One region of the Azospirillum agricola genome, then DNA from elsewhere that is predicted to be linked to it. Evidence: riboswitches for the same ligand, from Rfam matches in the RefSeq annotation. Region 1 holds a riboswitch; each other region holds the start of a gene.
What was found. Region 1 has a riboswitch for cobalamin ahead of JN22_RS03045 (ribonucleoside-diphosphate reductase subunit alpha). Riboswitches for the same ligand answer to the same signal wherever they lie in the genome.
Positions count from the first base shown of each region.

Region 2: it holds a riboswitch for cobalamin, as region 1 does, so the genes downstream of both, JN22_RS04225 (CbtB domain-containing protein) here and JN22_RS03045 (ribonucleoside-diphosphate reductase subunit alpha) in region 1, are expected to answer to the same signal.
Region 3: it holds a riboswitch for cobalamin, as region 1 does, so the genes downstream of both, JN22_RS12435 (TonB-dependent receptor plug domain-containing protein) here and JN22_RS03045 (ribonucleoside-diphosphate reductase subunit alpha) in region 1, are expected to answer to the same signal.

Region 1 covers NZ_JAIFZR010000002.1:39,755-47,149, forward strand. The annotation lists gene JN22_RS03035 (caspase family protein) at 1-759, opposite strand, end outside; gene JN22_RS03040 (ribonucleotide-diphosphate reductase subunit beta) at 846-1,928, opposite strand; gene JN22_RS03045 (ribonucleoside-diphosphate reductase subunit alpha) at 1,985-3,964, opposite strand; cobalamin riboswitch at 4,077-4,315, opposite strand; tRNA gene JN22_RS03050 (tRNA-Tyr) at 4,495-4,580, opposite strand; gene JN22_RS03055 (GMP reductase) at 4,723-5,766, opposite strand; gene JN22_RS03060 (FAD-binding protein) at 5,940-7,395, opposite strand, start outside.
Region 2 covers NZ_JAIFZR010000002.1:299,979-307,373, reverse strand. The annotation lists gene cobN (cobaltochelatase subunit CobN) at 1-773, opposite strand, end outside; gene cobW (cobalamin biosynthesis protein CobW) at 945-1,994, opposite strand; gene JN22_RS04230 (CbtA family protein) at 2,008-2,751, opposite strand; gene JN22_RS04225 (CbtB domain-containing protein) at 2,761-2,952, opposite strand; cobalamin riboswitch at 3,000-3,217, opposite strand; gene JN22_RS04220 (ABC transporter ATP-binding protein) at 3,809-4,564, shown strand; gene JN22_RS04215 (ABC transporter ATP-binding protein) at 4,557-5,294, shown strand; gene JN22_RS04210 (ABC transporter substrate-binding protein) at 5,456-6,658, shown strand; gene JN22_RS04205 (branched-chain amino acid ABC transporter permease) at 6,744-7,395, shown strand, end outside.
Region 3 covers NZ_JAIFZR010000004.1:792,888-800,282, forward strand. The annotation lists gene JN22_RS12425 (ABC transporter ATP-binding protein) at 1-789, shown strand, start outside; gene JN22_RS12430 (methyl-accepting chemotaxis protein) at 1,097-3,373, shown strand; cobalamin riboswitch at 3,444-3,668, shown strand; gene JN22_RS12435 (TonB-dependent receptor plug domain-containing protein) at 3,785-5,710, shown strand; gene JN22_RS12440 (ABC transporter substrate-binding protein) at 5,707-6,642, shown strand; gene JN22_RS12445 (FecCD family ABC transporter permease) at 6,648-7,395, shown strand, end outside.

The DNA of each region.
Region 1 (7,395 bases):
GGTGGTGCGCTTCACGGCGAGGCCGACGTCGTTGAAGACGTCGAACACCGTCTCGCCGGGCTTCAGCAGGGCCGTCGCCAGCGCCTCGGTGTAGGGGCTGTTGGAGCCCTGGCCGTCGGCCGCCACGGCGCCGGGCTGGGTGGCGTAGGCGATGATCGTGCCGGCCGGCGCCTGCATCTGCGCCAGCCCCGGCGACACCGACCGCAGCCCGCGCCCGCCGAAGGGGTTGTTGCGGCAGGCGTCGAGGATGACGATGTTCAGGCGGCTTTCCGCCAGCGCCATCTCGTCCAGCACCATCTCGATGTCGATGAGTTCGTAGCGGACATCCGCCTCCTTCGTCAGGTTGGCGGACACCGGCAGCAGATAGTTGGTGCCCCGCATCTGGAGACCGTGGCCGGCGTAGTAGAACAGCCCGACATCCGCCCCGGCCAGCTTGCCGCCGAAGTCGCGGATGGCGCGCTCCGTGCCGGCCCTGTCGAGGTCGAGCCGCGCACCGCCCCCGATCAGCTCGAATCCGGCGCTCCGCAGGGAATCGGCGATGGCGCGGGCGTCGTTGACCGGGTTGGGCAGGCGCGGCGCGTGCTGGTACCCGCTGTTCCCCAGCACCAGCGCGACCCGCCGCTCCGGCTTCGCCGGTTCCGGCCCCGCCCAGGATGGCCCGGCGGTCCAGCAGAGCAGGGCCAGGGCGAGAAGCAGGACGGGGCGCGAAGCCAGCCCGACGGCGAGTCCCAGGGTGCGTCCCACGCTGCTCACGGCCATCGTTCCTTCGGATTGGAGGCATCGCCCCCACTCTGCCAAGGCAAGGGCCGGGCTTTCAAGCCGGCTGTTTCCGGATGGCGGGTCCGTCAGGCGCCGGCGGAGCGCGCCCGGTCGAAGGCGGCCCAGACGCCGTCCGCCCCGTCCCACTGGCCGCGGGTGGCGCCCTTGGAATATTCGGTGGCGCGCTGTTCGAAGAAGTTGGCGTGCTCGACCCCGTTCAGGATCTCCACCAGCCAGGGCAGCGGGTGCGGCCGCACCGGCTCGTAGCCGCCGTCGGTCGCCTTGAAATACCCGTACAGCGTCGGCAGGCGGAGCTGCGTCAGCCGCCAGTCGGCGATGTAGTGGACGTAGGCGCGGATGTCCTCCGGCGTCATGCCGGCCACCGGCCCCAGCGCGAAGGCCAGCTCGATGAAGCGCTCCTCCAGCCCCACCATGGTGCGGCAGACGTCGAGGATGTCGTCGCGCACGGCGGGCGTCATCGCCCCGGTCTCGCGGTTCCATTCGTGGAACAGCCGGATGATGCCCTCGCAATGCAGGCTCTCGTCGCGCACCGACCAAGTGACGATCTGCCCCATCCCCTTCATCTTGTTGTGGCGCGGGAAGTTCAGCAGCATGGCGAAGCTGGCGAACAGGGCCATCCCCTCGGTGAAGGCGCCGAACATCGCCAGCGTGCGCGACACGTCGGCCACCGTGCCGACCCCGAAGCTGTGCATGTAGTCGGCCTTGTCGCGCATCTCCGAATAATCGCGGAAGGCGGCGAACTCGGTCTGCGGCATGCCGATGGTGGTCAGCAGCAGGGCGTAGGCGTCGATGTGGACCGTCTCCATGTTGGTGAAGGCGGCCATCATCATCTGCACCTCCAGCGGCTGGAAGATCGGCATGTAGCGCTTGAGGTAGTTGTCGCTGACCTCGACGTCGCTCTGGGTGAAGAAGCGGAAGATCTGGGTCAGCAGGTTGCGCTCGCCGTCGGTGACGCGGTCGGAGGTCCAGTCCTTGATGTCCTCGCCGAGCGGCACCTCCTCGCCCATCCAATGGACCTGCTGCTGCTTCTTCCAGTAGGCGTAGGCCCAGGGGTAGCGGTCGACGTTGTAGGCGGCCGAGCCTTGCAGCAGGCCGACGCGGCCGGTGCCGATCAGGCTCATGGGGTCGAGGTGGAGAAGCGAGGTCATGGGACGAGGATCCGTGATGGCGGGGAGGGCGGGCGGGCGGCCCGACGGGAGGCGGCTCACTGGCAGGCGAGGCATTCCTCGTAGTCGGTGCGCGGCGCCTGCATGACCTCCGCCTTGCCGGCGGCCCCGTCCTTGCCGGCGGCCCCGTCCTTGCCGGCGAAGGCGGCGCGCTGCACCGACTTGGAGCGGCAGTAGTAGAGGCTCTTCAGGCCCTTCTCCCAGGCGGTCCAGTGCAGCATGTGCAGGTCCCACTTGTCGATGTCGCCCGGCAGATAGAGGTTGATCGACTGGCTCTGGCAGACGAAGGGCGTGCGGTCGGCGGCGAACTCGACGATCCAGCGCTGGTCGATCTCGAAGGCGGTGCGGAAGACCGCCTTCTCGTCCTCGCTCAGCAGGTCGAGATGCTGGACCGAGCCCTCATGCTCGATGATCGACTGCCACACCTCGGGCCGGTCGGCGCCCTTGGCGGCCAGCAGCGTCTCCAGATGCGGGTTGCGCACCGACATCGAGCCGGACAGCGTCTTGTGGGTGTAGATGTTGGCCGGGATCGGTTCGATGCAGGCGCTGGCGCCGCCGCAGATGATGCTGATCGAGGCGGTCGGCGCGATGGCCAGCTTGTGGCTGAAGCGCACCATCATGTTGCGCTCGGCGGCGTCCGGGCAGGGGCCGCGCTCGTGGGCCAGCGCGACCGAGGCGGCGTCGGCGTCGCGGCGCAGCTTGCGGAAGAAGCGCAGGTTCCACGCCTTCGCCATCGCGCTCTCGAACGGCACGCCGCGCGCCTGGAGGAAGGAGTGGAAGCCCATCACCCCCAGCCCCACCGAGCGCTCGCGCATCGCCGAATAGACGGCCTTCTCCATGCCCTCCGGCGCTTCCTCGATGAAGCGGGTCAGCACGTTGTCGAGGAAGCGCAGCACGTCCTCGACCAGGCCTTCCTCGCGGTTCCACTCGTCCCAGGTCTCCAGATTCATCGAGGCGAGGCAGCAGACCGCCGTGCGCTCGTTGCCGAGATGGTCCCTGCCGGTCGCCAGCGTGATCTCGCTGCACAGGTTGGAGGTGGTGACGCGCAGGCCGAGGTCGCGCTGGTGCCTGGGAAGCGCCCGGTTCACCGTGTCGCCGAACAGCAGATAGGGCTCGCCGGTCTGCATGCGGGCCTCCAGGATCTTCTGCCAGACCTGGCGGGCGTTGGCGTGCCGCAGCACGGCGCCGGTCTTCGGGCTGACCAGCGGGAAGGGCGTGTCGTCGCGCACCGCCTGCATGAAGGCGTCGGTGATGACCACCGCGTGGTGCAGGTTCAGGCTCTTGCGGTTGAAGTCGCCGGACGCCTTGCGGATCTCCAGGAACTCCTCGATCTCCGGATGGTGGATGTCGAGATAGACGGCGGCCGAGCCGCGCCGCAGCGAGCCCTGGCTGATCGCCAGCGTCAGGCTGTCCATCACCCGGATGAAGGGGATGATGCCCGACGTGCTGCCGTTGCCCTTCACCGGCTCGCCGATGGAGCGCACGCCGCCCCAATAGGTGCCGATGCCGCCGCCGTTCGACGCCAGCCGGACATTCTCGTTCCAGACGTCGACGATTCCGTCGAGCGAATCGGGCACGGCGTTGAGGAAGCAGGAGATCGGCAGGCCGCGCGTGGTGCCGCCGTTGCTCAGCACCGGGGTGGCCGGCATGAACCACAGGCGCGAGATGGCGTCGTAGAGGCGCTGGGCGTGCGCGGCATCGTCGGCGTAGGCGGCGGCGACGCGGGCGAACAGATCCTGGTAGCCCTCGCCCGGCAGCAGGTAGCGGTCGTCCAGCGTCGCCTTGCCGAAGCCGGTCAGCAGGGCGTCGCGGGCGCGGTCGATGCGGATGACGGAGGGGGAGGGCGGCGTCCAGCGCTCCGCCGGGGCGCGGCCGCCGGACCGCTCGGGCGTGCGCCGGGTTCGCGGCAGCAGGTTCCCGTGACGGTCGAAGCCGCTGGAGACGTCCTGGGCGGAGACGTCCTGGGAAAAACCCTGGGCGGCAAAATCCTGGGCGAGGTCTTGAGCGAGCGCCGGCATCCGTGATCCCTTGGTCGTGTGCGGCGGATGGCGCGGGAGCACGGCTTGCGGCGGGCGCGGACGGAAACGCCGCGCACACGGGGCAAGCGCACCACCGGACACCCCGCCCGTGGACGTTCATTCGGTCATGGCAGGTCTCCTGGCTCGCGGGTCACGGCGGCTCCGTCCGGCCTTCCCGGCGCGGCCCGGCAAAAGCGGGGCCGGCACCAGTGACGCTGAAACGACGAAACCGCTCTCCGCTCACAGTTGCGGGGGCAGCGCCGGCTGGAAACGCGCCGTGGCGCGATTCTCCGGCTTCCCTCTTAGCCCTGCATCTTGATGATGTGGGGAACCATAACGCTAGATATGGTAGGTGGTGGGCGGGGGCCCGTCAAGGGATTCGTTCGGCCGCGCGGAGGGGCGGCATCGCGGGCGCGGAACGGCCGCCGACGCGATGGCGAGGATTTTGTGCGGCGTGAAGGGTGGGCGCGATGCGCCGGGGCGTGGGCGGCCGGACAGAGTGGGATCCGGCGGCCCGGCGCTTGCGCTGATGGTGGAAGGGACTGGATTTGAACCAGTGTACGCTTACGCGGGCAGATTTACAGTCTGCTGCCTTTAACCACTCGGCCACCCTTCCATCGGGGCGCCGAGACATAGCCGTTCGACGGGGCGCGGGTCAAGCTCGATCTGGGCCGCATCGCCGGGTTCCGGCGGAAAAAATGAAACGGGGTCCGCCGGCCGCGAACCCCGTCCCGGAGCGTCCCGGATCGCCGGGGCCGTCAGCCGCCGAAGATGTTGTTCAACTGGGCGCTGACGCGCACGAAGGTGGTGCGCTTGGGCACCTCCTTCAGCTTGGTGGCGCCGATGTAGGTCATCATGCTGCGCACGCCGCCCATGATCTCCTGCATCGTGCCCTCGATGGGCCCGCGATAGGGGACCTCGACCGTCTTGCCCTCCGACGCGCGGTAGGAGGCGACGCCGCCGGCGTACTTGTGCATCGCGGTGTCCGACGACATGCCGTAGAAGGTCATGGCGACCGGCACGCGCTGGCCGTCGCGCTCCTCGAAGCGGACCTCGCCCTCGCACTCGTCATGGCCGGCCAGCATGCCGCCGAGCATGACGAAGTCGGCCCCCGCCCCATAGGCCTTGGAGATGTCGCCCGGCACCGTGCAGCCGCCGTCGCCGCAGACCTGCCCCTTCAGCCCGTGGGCGGCGTCGGCGCATTCGATGATGGCGGAAAGCTGGGGATAGCCGACGCCGGTCATCTTGCGGGTGGTGCAGACCGAGCCCGGCCCGATGCCGACCTTGACGATGTCGGCCCCGGCCAGCAGCAGCGCCTCGGTCATGTCGCCGGTGACGACGTTGCCGGCCATGATGACGATGTCCGGATTCTCGTCGCGCATGCGGCCGATCACCTCGACGAAGCGCTCGGTGTAGCCGTTGGCGACGTCCAGGCAGATCCTGCCGACCGGGGCCTTGGCCTTCACCGCCTGGAACTTGTCGTGGTCGGCCTCGGTGGTGCCCAGCGAATAGAAGACGTTGCCGGTGTCGGGTTCCTGGAAGAAGGCGATCAGATCCTCGGCCCGGTAATGCTTGTGCAGCGCCGTCATGGCGCCGAAGCGCGACAGCGCGCGGGCCACCGCCATGGTGCCGACGACGTCCATGTTGGCGGCGATCAGCGGGAAGCCGGTCCAGTCGCGCTGGTTGTGCAGGAAGGTGAAGGTCCGGTTGACGTTCACGTCGTTGCGGCTTTGCAGCGTGCTGCGTTTCGGCCGGATCAGCACATCCTTGAAGTCGAGCTTGAGGTCGCTTTCGATGATCACCGCACACCTGTCCTTCCCATCGGTCGGGCGCCCGTACACGAACGGAGCCCATCATGACAGATTGGGAACAGACGGCGGCTTCGGCAAGCCCGTTCTCCGGGCGCGCCCTCCGGCCCCCTGCCGCGCGGGGAGGGGGCCGGAGGGCGGCGTGACGGTGGGGAGGGCCCCGCCGCTCAGCGCGCCGCCGCCCGCTCCGCCACGGCGTCCCGGCCGGCGCCCAGCCCGCCGGCCGCGTCGCTCCGGCCCGCCGCGTGCATCGCCACGCGGTAGGCGAAGACCAGCGCCGGCCCCAGCGTGGTTCCCGGCCCCGGATAGGTGCCGGCCATGACCGACGCCATGTCGTTGCCGCAGGCGTAGAGCCCGCCGATCACCCGCCCGTTCTCGTCGAGGACCTGCCCGTCGACGTCGGTCGCCAAACCGGCGCTGCACGCGATCTCCGCCGGCCAGACGGCGACGGCGACGAAGGGGGCGGTCTCGATCGGCTTCAGGCAGGGGTTGGGGCCGTGGGCCGGGTCGCCGTTGAAGCGGTTCAGCTCGGTGTCGCCCTTGCCGAAATCCAGGTCGCTGCCGGTCAGCGCGAAGCCGTTGTGCCGCCGCACGCTGTCCGCCAGCCCGGCGGCGTCGACGCCGATCTTGCGGGCCAGCTCCTCCAGCGTCGGGGCGGTGGTCAGATAGCCGCTCGCCTCGTGGGGCTTCAGGTTGGTCGTGCCGGGGTGGACGACGCCCAGCCCGTACTTGGCGACGAAGGCGGCGTCGCAGACCAGCCAGGCCGGCATGGTCGGCACCGTGCGGTGCGATTCGAACATCGCCTCGACGAAGTCGTGGTAGGAGGCGCCCTCGTTCACGAAGCGCCGCCCGGCGGCGTTCACCGCGATCAGGCCGGGCTTGGCGCGGTCGAGCGACAGGTGCGGGAACAGCCCCTTCCACCCCGCCGCCTTGCGCGTCACCGACACCGGCGTCCAGAAGGCGCCGCCCCGGTGCCCCTCGCCGTCGATCCGGGCGCCGATGCCGCGCGCCAGCGTCAGCCCGTCGCCGGTGTCGCTGTCGCAGGCCAGCGAATGGACGGGCGTCGGCTGCGGCATGAAGGCGCTGCGGAACTCCTTGTTGTGGGCGAAGCCGCCGGTCGCCAGCACCACCCCCTTGCGGGCGCGCACCCGCAGAGTCCGGCCGCCGCTGTCCAGCACGGCGCCGACGACGCGGCCGTCCGCCCGTCCGTCCTCGCGCAGGATCGCGCGGATGGAGGTGTCGAGGCGGACCGGCACCTTGTGTTTGCGCAGGCTGTAGAACAGGCGGGCGACCAGCGCGTTGCCCATGACGATCCGCGTGCCGCGCGGGTGCTTCACCCGGTCGGACAGGTAGCGCAGGAGCAGCTTGGCCGCGTGGGTGAAGTTCGCCACCGACTGGAAGCGGCCGATCAGGCGGGGGATGTCGTCCTTGCCGACCATCATGCCGCCGAAGATCATGAACTCGCCGATCGGCGGGCGGACCAGCCGGAAATCCTCGCCGAGCAGCCGGCCGTCGAAGGGAGCCGGCACGATGGCCCGGCCGGTGATGGCGGCGCCCGCCATGTTGGGCTTGTAGTCCGGGTGGCGGCCGCAGGCCAGGAAGGTGACGTCGGTCTTCGTGTCG
Region 2 (7,395 bases), 260 kb from region 1:
CCGGTGGTGTTGACGACCAGCGCCGCGTCGCGGGCGGTCAGGGTGGCGCGCATCCAGGCGGCGCAGTCCGGCTCCTTCAGGCTGGACACGAACAGCGGAAGCGGTGCGAGGCCGCGCCCGGCCAGCGCCCCGCACAGCGCCCGCACCGGCGCCAGATCGCCGGCCAGCAGGTGCGAGCGGTAGAACACCACCGCCGCCACCGGGGCACCGTCGAGAACAACTTCGCGCCAGCCGTCATAGGCGCCGAATCGGGGAACCGGGGCGGGCTCGCTCCAGGGCAGCGGCCGGCCGGCCAGGGTTGCGGCGTAGGCGAGCAGGCTGGCGTTGTTGTCCGGCCCGCCCTCGCAGAAGAAGCGCCACAGCCGCTGCGCGGCCTCGGCCGGAACGGTGCCGAAGCCGTCGAGGTTGGGATCGGGCCGCGAATCGCCCGGCAGGACGGCCAGGGCGACGCCGCGCTCGCGGCAGACGGCGGCGACGCGGTCCAGCCCGTAGCGCCAGTAGCCGCTGCCGCCGAGCAGCCGCAGCACCACCAGCTTGGCCCCGGCGATGACCGAATCGGCGTAGAGATCGACCGACAGGGGATGCCCCAGGCGGTTCAGGTTCGCCAGCCGCAGCGACGGCAGGCGGTCGCGGTTCGCCCGCCAGGCGGCGGCGAGCGCGGTCAGGTCGCTGTCGGAGAAGGACAGCACGACGAGGTCGGCCGCCGACTGCCCCAGATCCTCGGCCTGGGGGCCGGCGTCGAGGTCGTCCTGACGGGCGGCGAGCAGATGCATCGGTTGCCACACATGTTCAGGCGTGATGCCCTCTCCCGCCCCGGGAAAGGGAGGGGGCCCGCGAAGCGGGGAGGGTGAGGGGCTATCGGTGGCAGGACGCACGCCACGCACGATCGCCCCTCACCCGGCCCTGCGGGCCACCCTCTCCCGGGAGGGGAGAGGGATAGGACGCTACCCGGCGATCGCGCGGGTCACGGCGTCGCGGTCCAGGCCGGTCTCGCCGATCACCACCAGACGGCTGCGGCGCTCCTCGCCGGGCTTCCACAGGCGGTCGTAATGGGTCTGCACCCGCGTGCCGACTCCCTGCACCAGCAGGCGCATCGGCTTGCCGGGAACGTCGATGAAGCCCTTCAGCCGCAGCACGCCGTGCAGGCCGGCTGCCTCCTCCAGCGTCTTCGCCAGCGCGGCCGGGTCGGGCTGCGCCGGCAGCTCGACGACGAAGCTGGTGAAGTCGTCGTGGTCGTGGCCGTCCTCGTCGTCGTGATGGCTCGGGCGGTTGGCGAGGTCGTCCTCGACCGCCGCGCCGACGCCGAGCAGCACCAGCGGGTCGACCGCCCCCTGCGATGCCCGCACCAGCTTGGCGTCGCGGTTCAGCGCCTCGCGGATGATCCCCTCGACGCGGACGAGGTCGTCGGCCCCGACCAGATCGGTCTTGTTGACGACGATCAGGTCGGCGCAGAGCAGCTGGTCCTCGAAGACCTCCTCGATCGGCGTTTCGTGGTCGACCGTGCCGGCGGTGTCGCGCTGGGCCGCCAGCGCCGCCGGATCGGGCGCGAAACGCCCCTCGGCGGCGGCGGCGGCGTCGACCACGGCGATCACGCCGTCCACCGTCACCCGCGACTTGATCGCCGGCCAGTGGAAGGCCTGGACCAGCGGCTTGGGCAGGGCGAGGCCGCTGGTCTCGATGACGATGTGCTCGGGCGGATCCGGGCGGGCCAGCAGCTTCTCGATGGCCGGGACGAAATCGTCGGCGACGGTGCAGCACAGGCAGCCGTTCGCCAGCTCGATGACGTCGTCCTCGGTGCAGGTCGGGTTGCCGCAGGAGCGCAGGATGTCGCCGTCGATGCCGACGTCGCCGAACTCGTTGATGATCAGCGCGAGGCGGCGGCCCCCGGAGCGCTCCAGCAGGCCACGGATCAGCGTGGTCTTGCCGGCGCCGAGAAAGCCGGTGATGACGGTGGCCGGCGTCTTGCCGGCCGCCGCCTTGAGGGGTGCGGACATGCTGCGGTCCTTCCTACGCGTCGTCGTCTTCGGTGGAAGCGACGATCGGGCTCATCATCGCGCCGCAGACCGCCCCCAGCAGCGCCCAGAACAGCGCGGCGCCGCCCAGCGAGACCGCCACGAAATGCGCCGCCAGCTCGGGCGGAAAGGCGCCCTCCGGCGATTCGGGGTGCGGCGCGCCGACCAGATGCGGCAGGGCGGCAAGCACGACGCCGGCCGCCACCAGCGCGCGGTTGCGAGCGAAGGCGACGGCGAGCAGGCCGCTGCCGGCGCAAAGCGCCGCCGCCAGCCACCAGAGCTGGCGGGCCTCCAGATCGGCCCCGGCCATGCCCGGCAGTTCGGGCGGCAGGCCGAAGGAGGGCGACAGAGCGAAGGCGACGAAGCCGCCGGCGCCCCACAGCAGGCCGCGCCGCGCGTCCACACGCTCGCCCATCAGCAGCATGACGCCGGCGAGCAGCAGCGCGTAGCCGACGCCGGTCAGCAGGTTGGAGGCGACCGTCAGCCACAGGCGCTGGAACGCCTCGTCGGCCGATTCGGGGACGGCCTCGCCGATCTGCCGGACGGGCGCGCCATGCGCGGCGTGGTCCTGCGCGGCGGGAGCGGCGCTTGCGGCGGCCGGGGGAGGCGTCACCACCTCATACTTCTCGGCTTCCAGGATCAGCGGGACGGTGGTCGCCTGCTGAACGACGGAAGCGGCCGTGCCGGAGAGCACGCCCGCGACCAGGGCGGCTGTGAACAGCCGCCGAATCAGAGCCATGAGTCGGACTCAGTGGCAGGGGAAGGCGAAGGAGTGACGGGCGTCGTGGGCCGCGTCGTGGATCTGCTGCGGCTGCGCGAAGCCGACGCCGTACAGCAGGAAGCTGCCCAGCAGCATCGCGGCAAAGGCGGCGACGGCGGTGCGGGCCGAGGTGGCGGCGGCGTTTCGCGCGGACGCTGTCCGGATCGAAGGGGTGCTCATGCTCTCGCTGTCCTTATTCTCCCGCCACACCCGGCGGGGCTGGATAGGGTGTTCATGATCCGGCGGCAGGTTTCCTGGCTCGCGGGTCGTCGTTCCGTCTTCCGCCTTCCCGGCCCGAGGGACAGTGGCTTTCTCGAAGTGGAACTCGCCGCACACAGTTGCGGGGGCAGCCGCGGCTTGGGATCCCAAGACGGAATCCGAACCGCATTCCCTATTATCCCCGACCCCTTGGGGGCGCCGGGGCACCGTCGGTTCGCCACATTCGCAGTGGCGGTGGGGTTTTGCAAGCGTGATCGCCCGTGGCGGCTCAGCCCGTCCTTGCGACGAGGCGGAGATGCAGGCCGTGGACCGTCGGGAAGGCGGTTGCCATGACCACGCGCGGCGCCGTCATCGCGTCGGCGGCCTCTTCCGGCCCCGTTGCGCAAGAATCGCCAGCGCCGGGATGACGCAAACCACCAGTGCGCCGGGAAGGTCGGCAGGTCGGCAGGTCGGCAAGGAGCACCGTCGTGCGAATCTCCCTTCGTTGTGCGGCGCACGTTTCGCTGGCCCGCGGTCGGCCACCAACCAATACGGGTATGTTACCATTGGCTTTTTCAACAGTTCGGTCTTTCGACAACCTCTTGTGAAGTGTCGGGAATCTTGGCATGTTCGTTGGACAGAGTGTCTGGTAATCCGACACTTCCGTGGACAAACGGATTAGGCCGAATGGCTGTCCGGCGAGCGGAAGGCAGGAAACCCAAGCATTCCGTCACGAACGCCGTTTGTTGGCACGCCTCGTGCTTACGAAGGCCGGTGAAACGTCCCACCGGGAACGGCCGGGAACCACAAGGACGACAGGGAGGGGATCGCACCGCCGATGACCGACGACATCATCCTGGAAGCACGTGGCCTGACGAAGGAGTTCAAGGGCTTCGTGGCTGTGAAGGAGGTGAACCTGCAAGTGAGGCGGGGCACCATCCACGCGCTGATCGGCCCGAACGGCGCCGGCAAGAGCACGGTGTTCAACCTGCTCACCAAGTTCCTGACGCCGACGCGCGGCCAGATCCTCTACAAGGGCAAGGACATCACCCGCACCAGGCCGGCCGACATCGCGCTGATGGGGCTGGTCCGCTCCTTCCAGATCTCGGCCGTCTTCCCGCACCTCAGCGTGCTGGAGAACGTCCGCGTCGCCTTGCAGCGCCCGCTCGGCACCAGCTTCCATTTCTGGAAGTCGGAATCCTCGCTGCACGACCTGCACGGCCGCGCCCTGCAACTGATCGAGGACGTCAACCTCACCCCCTGGGCGCATCATCTGGCCGCCGAGCTGCCCTACGGCCGCAAGCGCGCCCTGGAGATCGCCACCACGCTCGCCCTCGACCCGGAGGTCATGCTGCTCGACGAGCCGCTGGCCGGCATGGGGCACGAGGACATCGAGGGCACCGCGGCGCTGATCAAGCGCGTCGCCGCCGACCGCACCGTGCTGATGGTCGAGCACAACCTCTCGGTCGTGGCGCATCTGTCGGACACCATCACCGTGCTGCGGCGCGGCGAGATCCTGGCGGAAGGCCCCTACGAGGTGGTGTCGAAGAACGCCCAGGTCATGGAAGCGTACATGGGGACCGGACATGCCTGACGGGATGCAGAGCAAGACCAGCCAGGTTGGGACCGCCATGCTGGAGGTCCGCGACCTGCACGGCTTCTACGGCGAGAGCCACGTCCTGCACGGCGTCAGCCTGGAGGTGCGCCAGGGCGAGGTGGTGACGCTGCTGGGGCGCAACGGCGCCGGCAAGACCTCGACCATGCGCGCCATCATGGGCATCATGGCCAAGCGCACCGGCTCGATCCGCTTCCAGGGCACCGAGCTGATCGGCATGGCCCCGCACCGGATCCCGCGCCTGGGCATCGGCTATGTGCCGGAGGAGCGCGGCATCTTCTCCTCGCTCAGCGTCGACGAGAACCTGACGCTGCCGCCGGTCATCAAGGACGGCGGGATGACGGTGGAGCAGATTTACGAGCTGTTCCCCAACCTGAAGGGGCGTGGGAGCACGCAAGGAACACGCCTGTCGGGCGGCGAGCAGCAGATGCTGGCGATCGCCCGCATCCTGCGCACCGGCGCCACCCTGATCCTGCTCGACGAGCCGACCGAGGGCCTGGCCCCCGTCATCATCGAGCAGATCGGCGTGGCGGTGCGGGCCTTGAAGCAGCGCGGCTTCACCATCGTGCTGGTCGAGCAGAACTTCCGCTTCGCCGCCACCATCGCCGACCGCCATTACGTGATGGAGGAGGGGCACGTCGTCGACATGATCCCCAACGACCAGCTCCACGCCAACATGGACAAGCTCCACACCTATCTCGGCGTGTGAGGCAACCAGCGTTCGAGGCGTCCGGCCGCCCGCCCTTGCAAGCCGGCCGGAGCGGCGCCGCTTCCTGCCCGCCGGGCAGGGGCGGCGCCGCTCCGGCGCTTCACCAAGAACAACAAAACCACGCCCGCACACTCAGAAGAATCCAGAGGGAGAGACCATCCATGCGCACCCTTCTTCTCGCCGGCACCGCGCTGCTCACGCTCGCCGGCACCGCGGCCCAGGCCCAGGTGTCGAACGACGTCGTCCGCATCGGCGTGCTGAACGACCGGTCGGGCATCTACGCCGATCTGGCCGGCGAGGGCTCGGCCATCGCCGCGCGCATGGCGGCGGAGGAGTTCGGCGGCAAGGTCGTCGGCGCGCCCATCGAGATCGTCGTCGCCGACCACCAGAACAAGGCCGACATCGCCGCCAGCAAGGCGCGCGAGTGGGTCGACACCGGCAACGTCGACGTCATCGCCGACGTGCCGAACTCGGCGGCGGCGCTCGCCGTGCAGGGGATCACCAAGGAGAAGAAGCGCATCTTCCTGATGTCCGGTCCCGGCGCCACCGCGCTGACCGGCGCGCAATGCAGCCCCTACGGCTTCCAATGGGCCTACGACAATTACGCCATGGCCGCCGGCACCGGCCGCGCGCTGGTCGAGCAGGGCAAGAAGAACTGGTACTTCATCACCGCCGACTACGCCTTCGGCCAGTCGCTGGAGGAGGAGACCACCAAGATGGTGACCAAGCTGGGCGGCAAGGTCGTCGGCGCCGTCCGCCATCCGCTCGGCACCGCCGACTTCTCGTCCTTCCTGTTGCAGGCGCAGGCGTCGAAGGCCGACGTCATCGGCTTCGCCAACGCCGGCGGCGACGCCACCAACGGCGTCAAGCAGGCGGCCGAGTTCGGCATCACCCAGGGCGGCCAGAGCCTCGCCGGGTTGCTGCTGTTCATCACCGACATCCACGCGCTTGGCCTCCAGGCCGCGCAGGGGCTGATGTTCACCGAGGGCTTCTACTGGGATCTCGACGAGCAGACCCGCGACTGGTCGAAGAAGTTCGAGGCCAAGGCCGGCAAGAAGCCGACCATGGTGCAGGCCGGCGTCTATTCGGCGGTCAAGCATTACCTGAAGGCGGTCGAGGCGGCGAAGACCGACGATTCCGACAAGGTCGCCGCCAAGATGCGCGAACTGCCGGTGGAGGATATGTTCGCCAAGAACGGCAAGATCGCCGCCAACGGCCGCATGTTCCACGACATGTATCTGGTGCGCGTGAAGAAGCCCGGCGATTCGAAGGGGCCGTGGGACTATTACGAGGTCGTGAAGACCATCCCGGCCGCCACCGCCTTCCTCGATCCGGCGCAGAGCGGCTGTCCGCTGGTGAAGTGACGGACCGGCGGCGTCCCGTCCGCCCGACGGCGCGCCGCCACCCAAAAAGAACTCGTCAAGCACGGAACATCGGGGAGGAACGGTCATGTTCGAACTTCTGGGGGTGCCACCCCAGGCGCTGTTCGGCCAGCTTCTGCTCGGCCTGATCAACGGCTCCTTTTACGCGCTGCTCAGCCTCGGGCTGGCGGTGATCTTCGGTATGTTGAACGTCGTCAACATGGCGCACGGCGCCTTGTACATGGTCGGCGCCTTCGTGGCGTGGCTGCTGCTGACCTATGTCGGCGTCGGCTACTGGGGGGCCTTGATCGTCGCGCCGATCGTCGTCGGCGCCATCGGGCTGGTGCTGGAGCGCACGATGCTGCGCCGGCTCTACAAGGTCGACCACCTGTACGGGCTGCTGCTGACCTTCGGTCTGGCGCTGATCTTCGAGGGCGCCTTCCGCCACCAGTACGGCGTCTCCGGCCAGCCCTACCCGATCCCCGACCTGCTGCGGGGCGGCAACAACCTCGGCTTCATGTTCCTGCCCACCTACCGCGGCTGGGTCGTGGTGTTCTCGTTGATCGTCTGCTTCGGCACCTGGTTCGCCATCGAGCGCACCAAGCTCGGCGCCTACCTGCGCGCCGCCACCGAGAACCCGACGCTGGTCCAGGCCTTCGGCATCAACGTGCCGGTGATGGTCTCGCTGACCTACGGCTTCGGCGTCGCCTTGGCCGGTCTGGCCGGGGTGCTGGCGGCGC
Region 3 (7,395 bases), on a different contig from region 1:
CCGAGCGCCGGCTCGATCCGCTTCGACGGGCAGGAGATCACCGGCCTGTCAAAAGGCGAGATGCGGGCGCAGCGCCGCCGCATGCAGATCGTCTTCCAGGATCCCTACGCCAGCCTCGACCCGCGCCAGCGGGTGCGCGACGTGATCGGCGAGGCGCTGGTCATCCACGGCATCGGCACGGCGGCCGACCGCCGCGACCGCATCGCCGCGCTGCTGGAGAAGGTCGGGCTGACCGCCGACGCGATGGACCGCTTCCCGCACGAGTTCTCCGGCGGCCAGCGCCAGCGCATCGGCATCGCCCGCGCGCTGGCGGTCGAGCCCGACTTCATCGTCGCCGACGAGCCGGTCTCGGCGCTCGACGTCTCGGTGCAGGCCCAGGTCGTCAACCTGCTGCGCGACCTCCAGCGCGAGCTGGGGCTGGCGGTGCTGTTCATCGCCCACGACCTCGCGGTGGTCCGCTACATCAGCGACCGCGTGGCGGTGATGTATCTCGGCCGCATGATGGAGCTGGCGCCGAGCGACGCGCTCTACGAACGCCCGCGCCACCCCTACACGCTGGCGCTGCTGTCGGCGGCGCCAACGCCGGACCCCGACGCCCCGCGCCAGCGCATCCTTCTGGAAGGCGATGTGCCGAGCCCGCTGAACCCGCCGTCCGGCTGCGTCTTCCGCACCCGCTGCCCCTTCGCCCTGCCCGCCTGCGCCGAGCCCGCCGCCCGCAAACTGCGCGAGGTGGCGCCGGGGCATCAGGTCTCCTGCATCCGCGACGACATCCCGGCGCTGGCGGCGTGACCCTTCACCCCGCCCCGCCGGGCGAGGGAGGGGCGGGGTGGAGAAGGCCGCGCCAAGGCGCGAGCGACAGCATTCACCGACCGGAATTCAGCGGCCGGAATTCACCGATGTTGCGCAGCGCGGGACAGAATGTTCCGCAACGCGCGGCTGCGGACGATCTGCGTCAATTTGGCTATAATATGAAGCATATTTTACCGTTCTCGGGTTGAGCGGGTCTGCTATCCAGACCCCATCCGATCGGTCATACGAACGTCCAATGGGGGACGCGCCCGTCCGATCACCGTCCGCTCGTCCCAGGAACACGCCCATGACGACCTTCGTGCGCAATTTGAAGATCGGCCCCCGCTTGTGGATCGGCTACGCCGCCGTCATCGCGGTGCTGATCCTGGTCAGCGTCCTCAGCATCACCAGCGCACGCTCCGTCGAGGGCGTCTTCGCCGCCTACCGCGACCGCGCCGGGCTGAACGCCACCATCGCGCGGGTCGAGGCCGAGGTCATCACCACGCGGAACTTCGTGAAGGACTACCTGCGCAAGAGCGGCGCCAATTTCGTGAAGGAGGCCGACGCCTCGACCGCCCGCGCCGTCGCCATGGTCGAGGAGGCCGCCCGCGGCGCCGACAGCGACGAGATGCGCGGCAAACTGGCGACGCTGCGCGACCGCGTGGCGCTCTACGGCGCCGAATTCGACCGCTCGGTCACCTTCCAGGACGCCGGCAACGCCGCCTACGCCGAGGCCAAGACCCTGGCCGACCGCCTGACCCGCGAGGCGCGGGCGGCCGCCGCCAAGGCCGAGGCCGAAGGCAACCACGCCCGCGTGCTGGACGCCGTCCGCCTCGTCACCGAGATCGAGCGGCTGCGCGGCGTCGCCGCCCTCTTCCTGGTCGAATTGGAGAAGAAGCCGCACGGCGCCCCCGCCCAGGAGTTCGCCACCCTCCCCGCCCTGGCCGATACGGCGGCCCCGGCGCTGGCCGCCGACGCCAAGGCCCTGCTCGCCGCCGTCGCGGCGCTCGACAAGGCGGTCGCCGACCGCAACAGGATCGTCGTCGACGTGCTGGGCGCCATCGGCCCGGAGATCGCCGCCCTCGTCGGCGACCTCGCCCGCACCACCAAGGCCCAGCAGGACGCGCTGGCGCCGCTGGCCGCCGAGATCGTGCTGCAAGCCCTCATCTGGCTCGCCGTCACGGTGGTGGGCGCCGTGCTGGTCAGCGCCGTCGTCGCCGTGCTGGTCGGCCGCAGCATCACCAGCCCGCTCCAGGCGATCACGACGGCGATGCGCGGGCTTGCCGACGGGCATCTCCAGACCGCCATCCCCGGCCTCGACCGCCGCGACGAGATCGGCGCCATGGCGGGAGCCGTCGGCGTCTTCAAGGAACACGCGCTGGAGCGCCAGAAGCTGGAGGCCCAACAGCAGGCCGAGACGGCCGCCAAGGAGCGCCGCCAGACCGCCATGGACCAGCTGACCCAGGACTTCAACCGCAGCGTCAGCGGCATGCTGCGCTCGCTCGCCACGGCCTCGACCGAGCTGCACGCCACCGCCCAGTCGATGAGCGGCGCGGCGGCGGAAACCAGCGAGCGCTCCACCGCGGTGGCGTCGGCCGCCGAGCAGGCCGCCGCCAACGTGCAGACCGTGGCCGCCGCCGCCGAGGAGCTGGCCGCCACCGGCGCCGAGATCTCCCGCCACATCGACCTGTCCTCGACCACCGCGCGGCAGGCGGTGGAGGAGGCCAACCGGGCGAGCGCCATCGTCGGCAGCCTGTCTGAGGCCGGCGAGCGGATCGGCGCGGTGGTCAGCCTGATCAACGACATCGCCAGCCAGACCAACCTTCTGGCCTTGAACGCGACCATCGAGGCGGCCCGCGCCGGGGAGGCCGGCAAGGGCTTCGCGGTGGTCGCCTCGGAGGTGAAGAACCTCGCCAGCCAGACGGCCAAGGCCACCGAGCAGGTCAGCACCCAGGTCGCCTCGGTGCAGGAGGCCTCGCGCGAGGCCGCCGCCATCGTCACCGGCATCGCCCGCATCATCTCGGAGGTCAACACCGCCGCCGGCGCCATGGCCGACGCCGTCGGCCAGCAGGGGGCGGCGACCCAGGACATCGCGGTCAACGTCACCCAGGCCTTCACCGGCACCCGCGAGGTGTCGTCCAACATCGGCAACGTCAGCGAGACGGCGACGGTGACCGGGGCGGCGGCCGAGCAGGTGCTGGCGGCGGCCAGCGACCTGTCGCGGCAGGCCGAGACGCTGCGCGGCGAGGTGGAGAACTTCCTGTCGGCGGTGTCGCACGCCGGGGAGCGGCGCGCCTTCATCCGCTACGTCGTGGAGCTGCCGATCCGCATAAGCGTGGCCGGACAGGAGATCCGATGCCGCACCCACGACCTGTCGCTCGGCGGCGCGGCGATCGAGCAGGTGCTCGCCATCCCGGACGGCACCGCCGTCGAGCTGTCCATCGACGGCGGGGCGACGGTGAACGCCCGCATCGCGGGAGCGGTGGACGGGCGGACCCGGTTCCAGTTCCGCCTGGACGCGGCGACCCGCGCCCGCATCACCGCCCTGCTCGACCGCTTGCCGCAGGGCAGTGTCGCCGCCTGAAACCGGCCGGAGGGGGGCGCGCGCGGAAGCCGCCCCCCCTCAAAAGGGTTGACCCGTTCGCGACCACCCCCTACGGTCCCTCCCCGACGGTTGCCCGCAAGGGCTGAAAAGGGAACACGGTCGGGAGTCCGGTCTGCGCCGCGAGGCGCCGCGACCGCTTTCATGCCGAGGCTGCCCCCGCAACTGTGAGCGGCGAGTCGTCCGTCATCACGCCACTGGGATCGCGAATCCTGGGAAGGCGACGGAACGACGAGAACCCGCGAGCCAGGAGACCTGCCGTCAGTCGTGGTCACACGCGAACGCGTTCGGGCGGGGTGCACCGGAGGTCGTCAGTCGGGCCTCCGTCTGCGCGGGGATTCGATGGGACTCTGTTCGCGGTGACGTGCCACCGGCGTCCCGCCCGAGGTCCCCATGCCCGCCTTCGTTCCGCGTCCCACCCGGACGCTGCCGCTCGCCATCCTGTTCGGCGGCGCTTTCCTTCCCCTTTCCGCTTTGGCGCAAGGCACCGCCACCCAAAGCACCAGTGTGGCCCTGCCGGCGCTGTCGGTGACGGCCAACCGCGTCCCCACCCCGGCCGCCGAGACCGGCAGCGCCCTGACCGTCCTCACCGGCGAGGAGCTGGAACAGCGCCAGACCCGTCTCCTGTCCGACGTGCTCCGCGAGGTGCCGGGCGTCGCCGTCAACCGCACCGGCCCGGTCGGCACGCTGACCCAGGTCCGCATCCGTGGATCGGAAGGCAACCAAACCCTGGTCATCGTCGACGGGATCGAGATGAACGACCCGTCCTCCGGCTCCGAATACGACTTCGCCAACCTGCTGGCCGGCGACGTCGAGCGGGTCGAGGTGCTGCGCGGGCCGCAGAGCGCGCTCTACGGTTCCGACGCGGTCGGCGGCGTCATCAACATCGTCACCAAGCGCGGACAGGGGCCGCTCTCGGCCAAGGCGGCGGTGGAGGGCGGCTCCTTCGGCACGCTGGCCGGACGCGCCTCGGTCGCCGCCGGGAACGAGCGCTACGACGCGGCCCTCAGCGGCCAGGGGGTGCTCAGCGACGGCGTCTCGGTCGCCGACAGGCGGCGCGGCAATCCCGAGAAGGACGGCTACCGCAACGGCACGCTGGCCGGCAACGTCGCCCTGCGTCCGACCGGCAACAGCGAGATCGGCGTGGTCGGCCGCTACACCCGCTTCCGCGCCGACACCGACGATTTCGTCGGCGGACGCGGCGCCGTGGACAGCGGCACCGACACCAGCGGCGAGCAGTATTTCGGCCGGCTCCAGGGCAAGGTCGCCTTCTTCGACGGGCGCTGGGAACACATCGCCGGCGTCTCCCACGGCAACCAGCAGCGCGACTACCGCAACGCCGCCAAGACCGTCACCAGCTCCTACGAGGGCCGCAAGACCAAGCTCGACTACCAGACCAACCTGACGCTGACCGGCGGTCCGGCCGAGCATGTGCTGACCGCCGCCGTCGAGCATGAGGACGAGAAGGCGATCAGCAAGAGCAGCTTTTCCAACTTCGACCGCTCGATCGGCTCCACCGGGCTGGTCGGCCAGTACAAGCTCGGCCTGTTCGAGCGGCTGACCCTGACCGGCAGCGTCCGCCACGACGACAACGACCTGTTCCGCGACGCCACCACCTGGCGCACGACCGCCGCGTACCTGATCGACGCCACCGGCACCAAGCTGCGCGCCTCCTACGGCACCGGGGTGAAGAACCCGACCCTGTTCGAGCTGTACGGCTACACCGCCACCTACGCCGGCAACCCGGACCTGAAGCCGGAGAAGGCGCGCGGTTGGGACGCCGGCTTCGACCAGCCGCTTTGGGGCAGGCGGGCGTCGCTGGATGCCACCTACTTCAACCAGCGCATCCGCGACCTGATCACCGGAACCGGACGGACCTCGGTCAACATGCCCGGCGAATCGCGGGTGCGCGGCGTCGAGCTGGGGCTGTCGGTCGAGCCGGTCGACAAGCTGGTGCTGCGCGGCTCCTACACCCTGACCGACGGCGAGGATTCCACGGGGACCGAGCTGGTGCGCCGGCCCAGGCAGCTCGCCAGCCTGAACGTCAACTACCGCTTCCTCGACGACCGCGCCAGCGCGAACCTCGGCATCGTCCACAACGGGCGGGCCAGCGACTGGGCCTACGACGCCGCCTACAACCGGCAGGTCGTCCATCTGGCGCCCTACACGCTGGTCAATCTGGCGGGCTCCTACAGGCTGACCGAACAGGTCGACCTCTTCGGCCGTGTCGAGAACCTGTTCAACCGCCATTACGAGGAGGTCTGGACCTACGGCGCCCCCGGCCGCGCCGGCTATGTCGGGCTGCGGCTGTCGCTGTGAGGCTGCCGCTTCTTCTCGGGCTGGCCGCCGCCGTCCTGCCCCTCGCGGGCGGGCCGGCGCTGGCCGGCGGCGACGCGCCGCGGGGCAAGCCGCAGCGCATCGTCTCGCTGAACCTCTGCGCCGACGAGCTGCTGCTGCGGCTGGTCGGGCCGGAGCGCGTCGCCTCGGTGACATGGCTGGCGCGCGACCCGCGCGGCTCCACCGTGGCGGCGCTGGCCGCCGCCGTCCCGGTCAACCGTGGGCTGGCGGAGGAGGTCGTGCCGCTGCGCCCCGATCTGGTGCTCGCCGGCCGATACACCACGCGCACGGCGGTCGGGCTGCTGAGGCGGCTCGACATTCCATTGCTGGAATTGGACGTCCCGCAGACGGTCGAGGGGGTGGCCGGGCAGATCCGCATGGTGGCCCAGGCGGTCGGCGAGCCGGAGCGCGGCGAGGAGCTGGTCGCCGGCATGACCGCCCGCCTCGACGCGCTGGCCGCCACGGCGCCGGAGCGGCGCACAACAACGGCGCCGCCGGAACGGCGCACGGAAACAGCGGCGCCGGAGCGGCGCATGGCAACAGCGGCGCCGGAGCGGCGCCCGACGGCGGTGGTGCTGCGGCCGAACGGCTTCGTCGCCGGCTCCGGCTCGCTGGTCGACGCGCTGATGACCCGCGTCGGGCTCGACAACCTCGCCGACCGCCTGCCGCTGGGCAGCCAGGGCGCCCTGCCGCTGGAGGCCATCATCCTCGGCGGCGCCGAGCGGCTGATCGTCGACGCCGCCCCCGACGCGCCGCCCTCGCTGGCCCACGCGATGCTGCATCACCCGGCGGTCGAGGCGCTGGCGACGCGCGTCCGCACGGTCGCCCTGCCCTCGCGGCTGTGGACCTGCGCCGGACCGCAGATCGCCGACGCCGCCGAACTGCTGGCCGCCGCCCGGGAACCCGCGCCATGAGCACAATGAGCGAAAGCCTCCACCCCGCCCCCCTTCCCCTGGACGAGCGCGTCCCCTACCCGGCCCTGGTCGCCGGGCTGGCGCTGCTGGCGGCGGCGCTGGGGCTGGCCTCCGTCGTCATCGGCTATGTCCCCTTCGACCTCGGCGCCGCGTTCGGCGACCTTCTGGACGGCCGCGCCACCCTGCCGGCCCTGGTGCTGGCCGAGCTGCGGCTGCCGCGCGCGGCGCTCGGGCTGCTGGTCGGCTTCAGCCTCGGCCTGACCGGGGCGGCGATGCAGGGCTGGCTGCGCAACCCGCTGGCCGAGCCGGGCCTCGTCGGGGTGTCGAGCGCCGCCGCCCTGGGCGCCGTGATCGTCTTCTACAGCGGGCTGTCGGCGACCCTGGCGCTGGCGCTGCCGCTCGGCGGCATGGCCGGCGCGGCGGCGGCGGCGCTGCTGCTGAACATCATGGCGGCGCGCGGCGCCGGGACCACGACCCTGGTCATCGGCGGCATCGCCATCAACAGCCTCGCCGGGTCGCTGACCGCGCTGGCGCTCAACCTCGCCCCCAACCCCTACGCGGCGCTGGAGATCGTCTTCTGGCTGATGGGCTCGCTGGCCGACCGCGGCACCGACCAGCTCCGGCTGGTGCTGCCGCCGATGCTGGCCGGCTGGGCGCTGACCCTGTCGGCCGCCCGCGCGCTCGACGCCCTGACGCTGGGGGAGGACACCGCGCGCAGCCTCGGCTTCGACCTCGCGGCGCTGCGGATGCGGC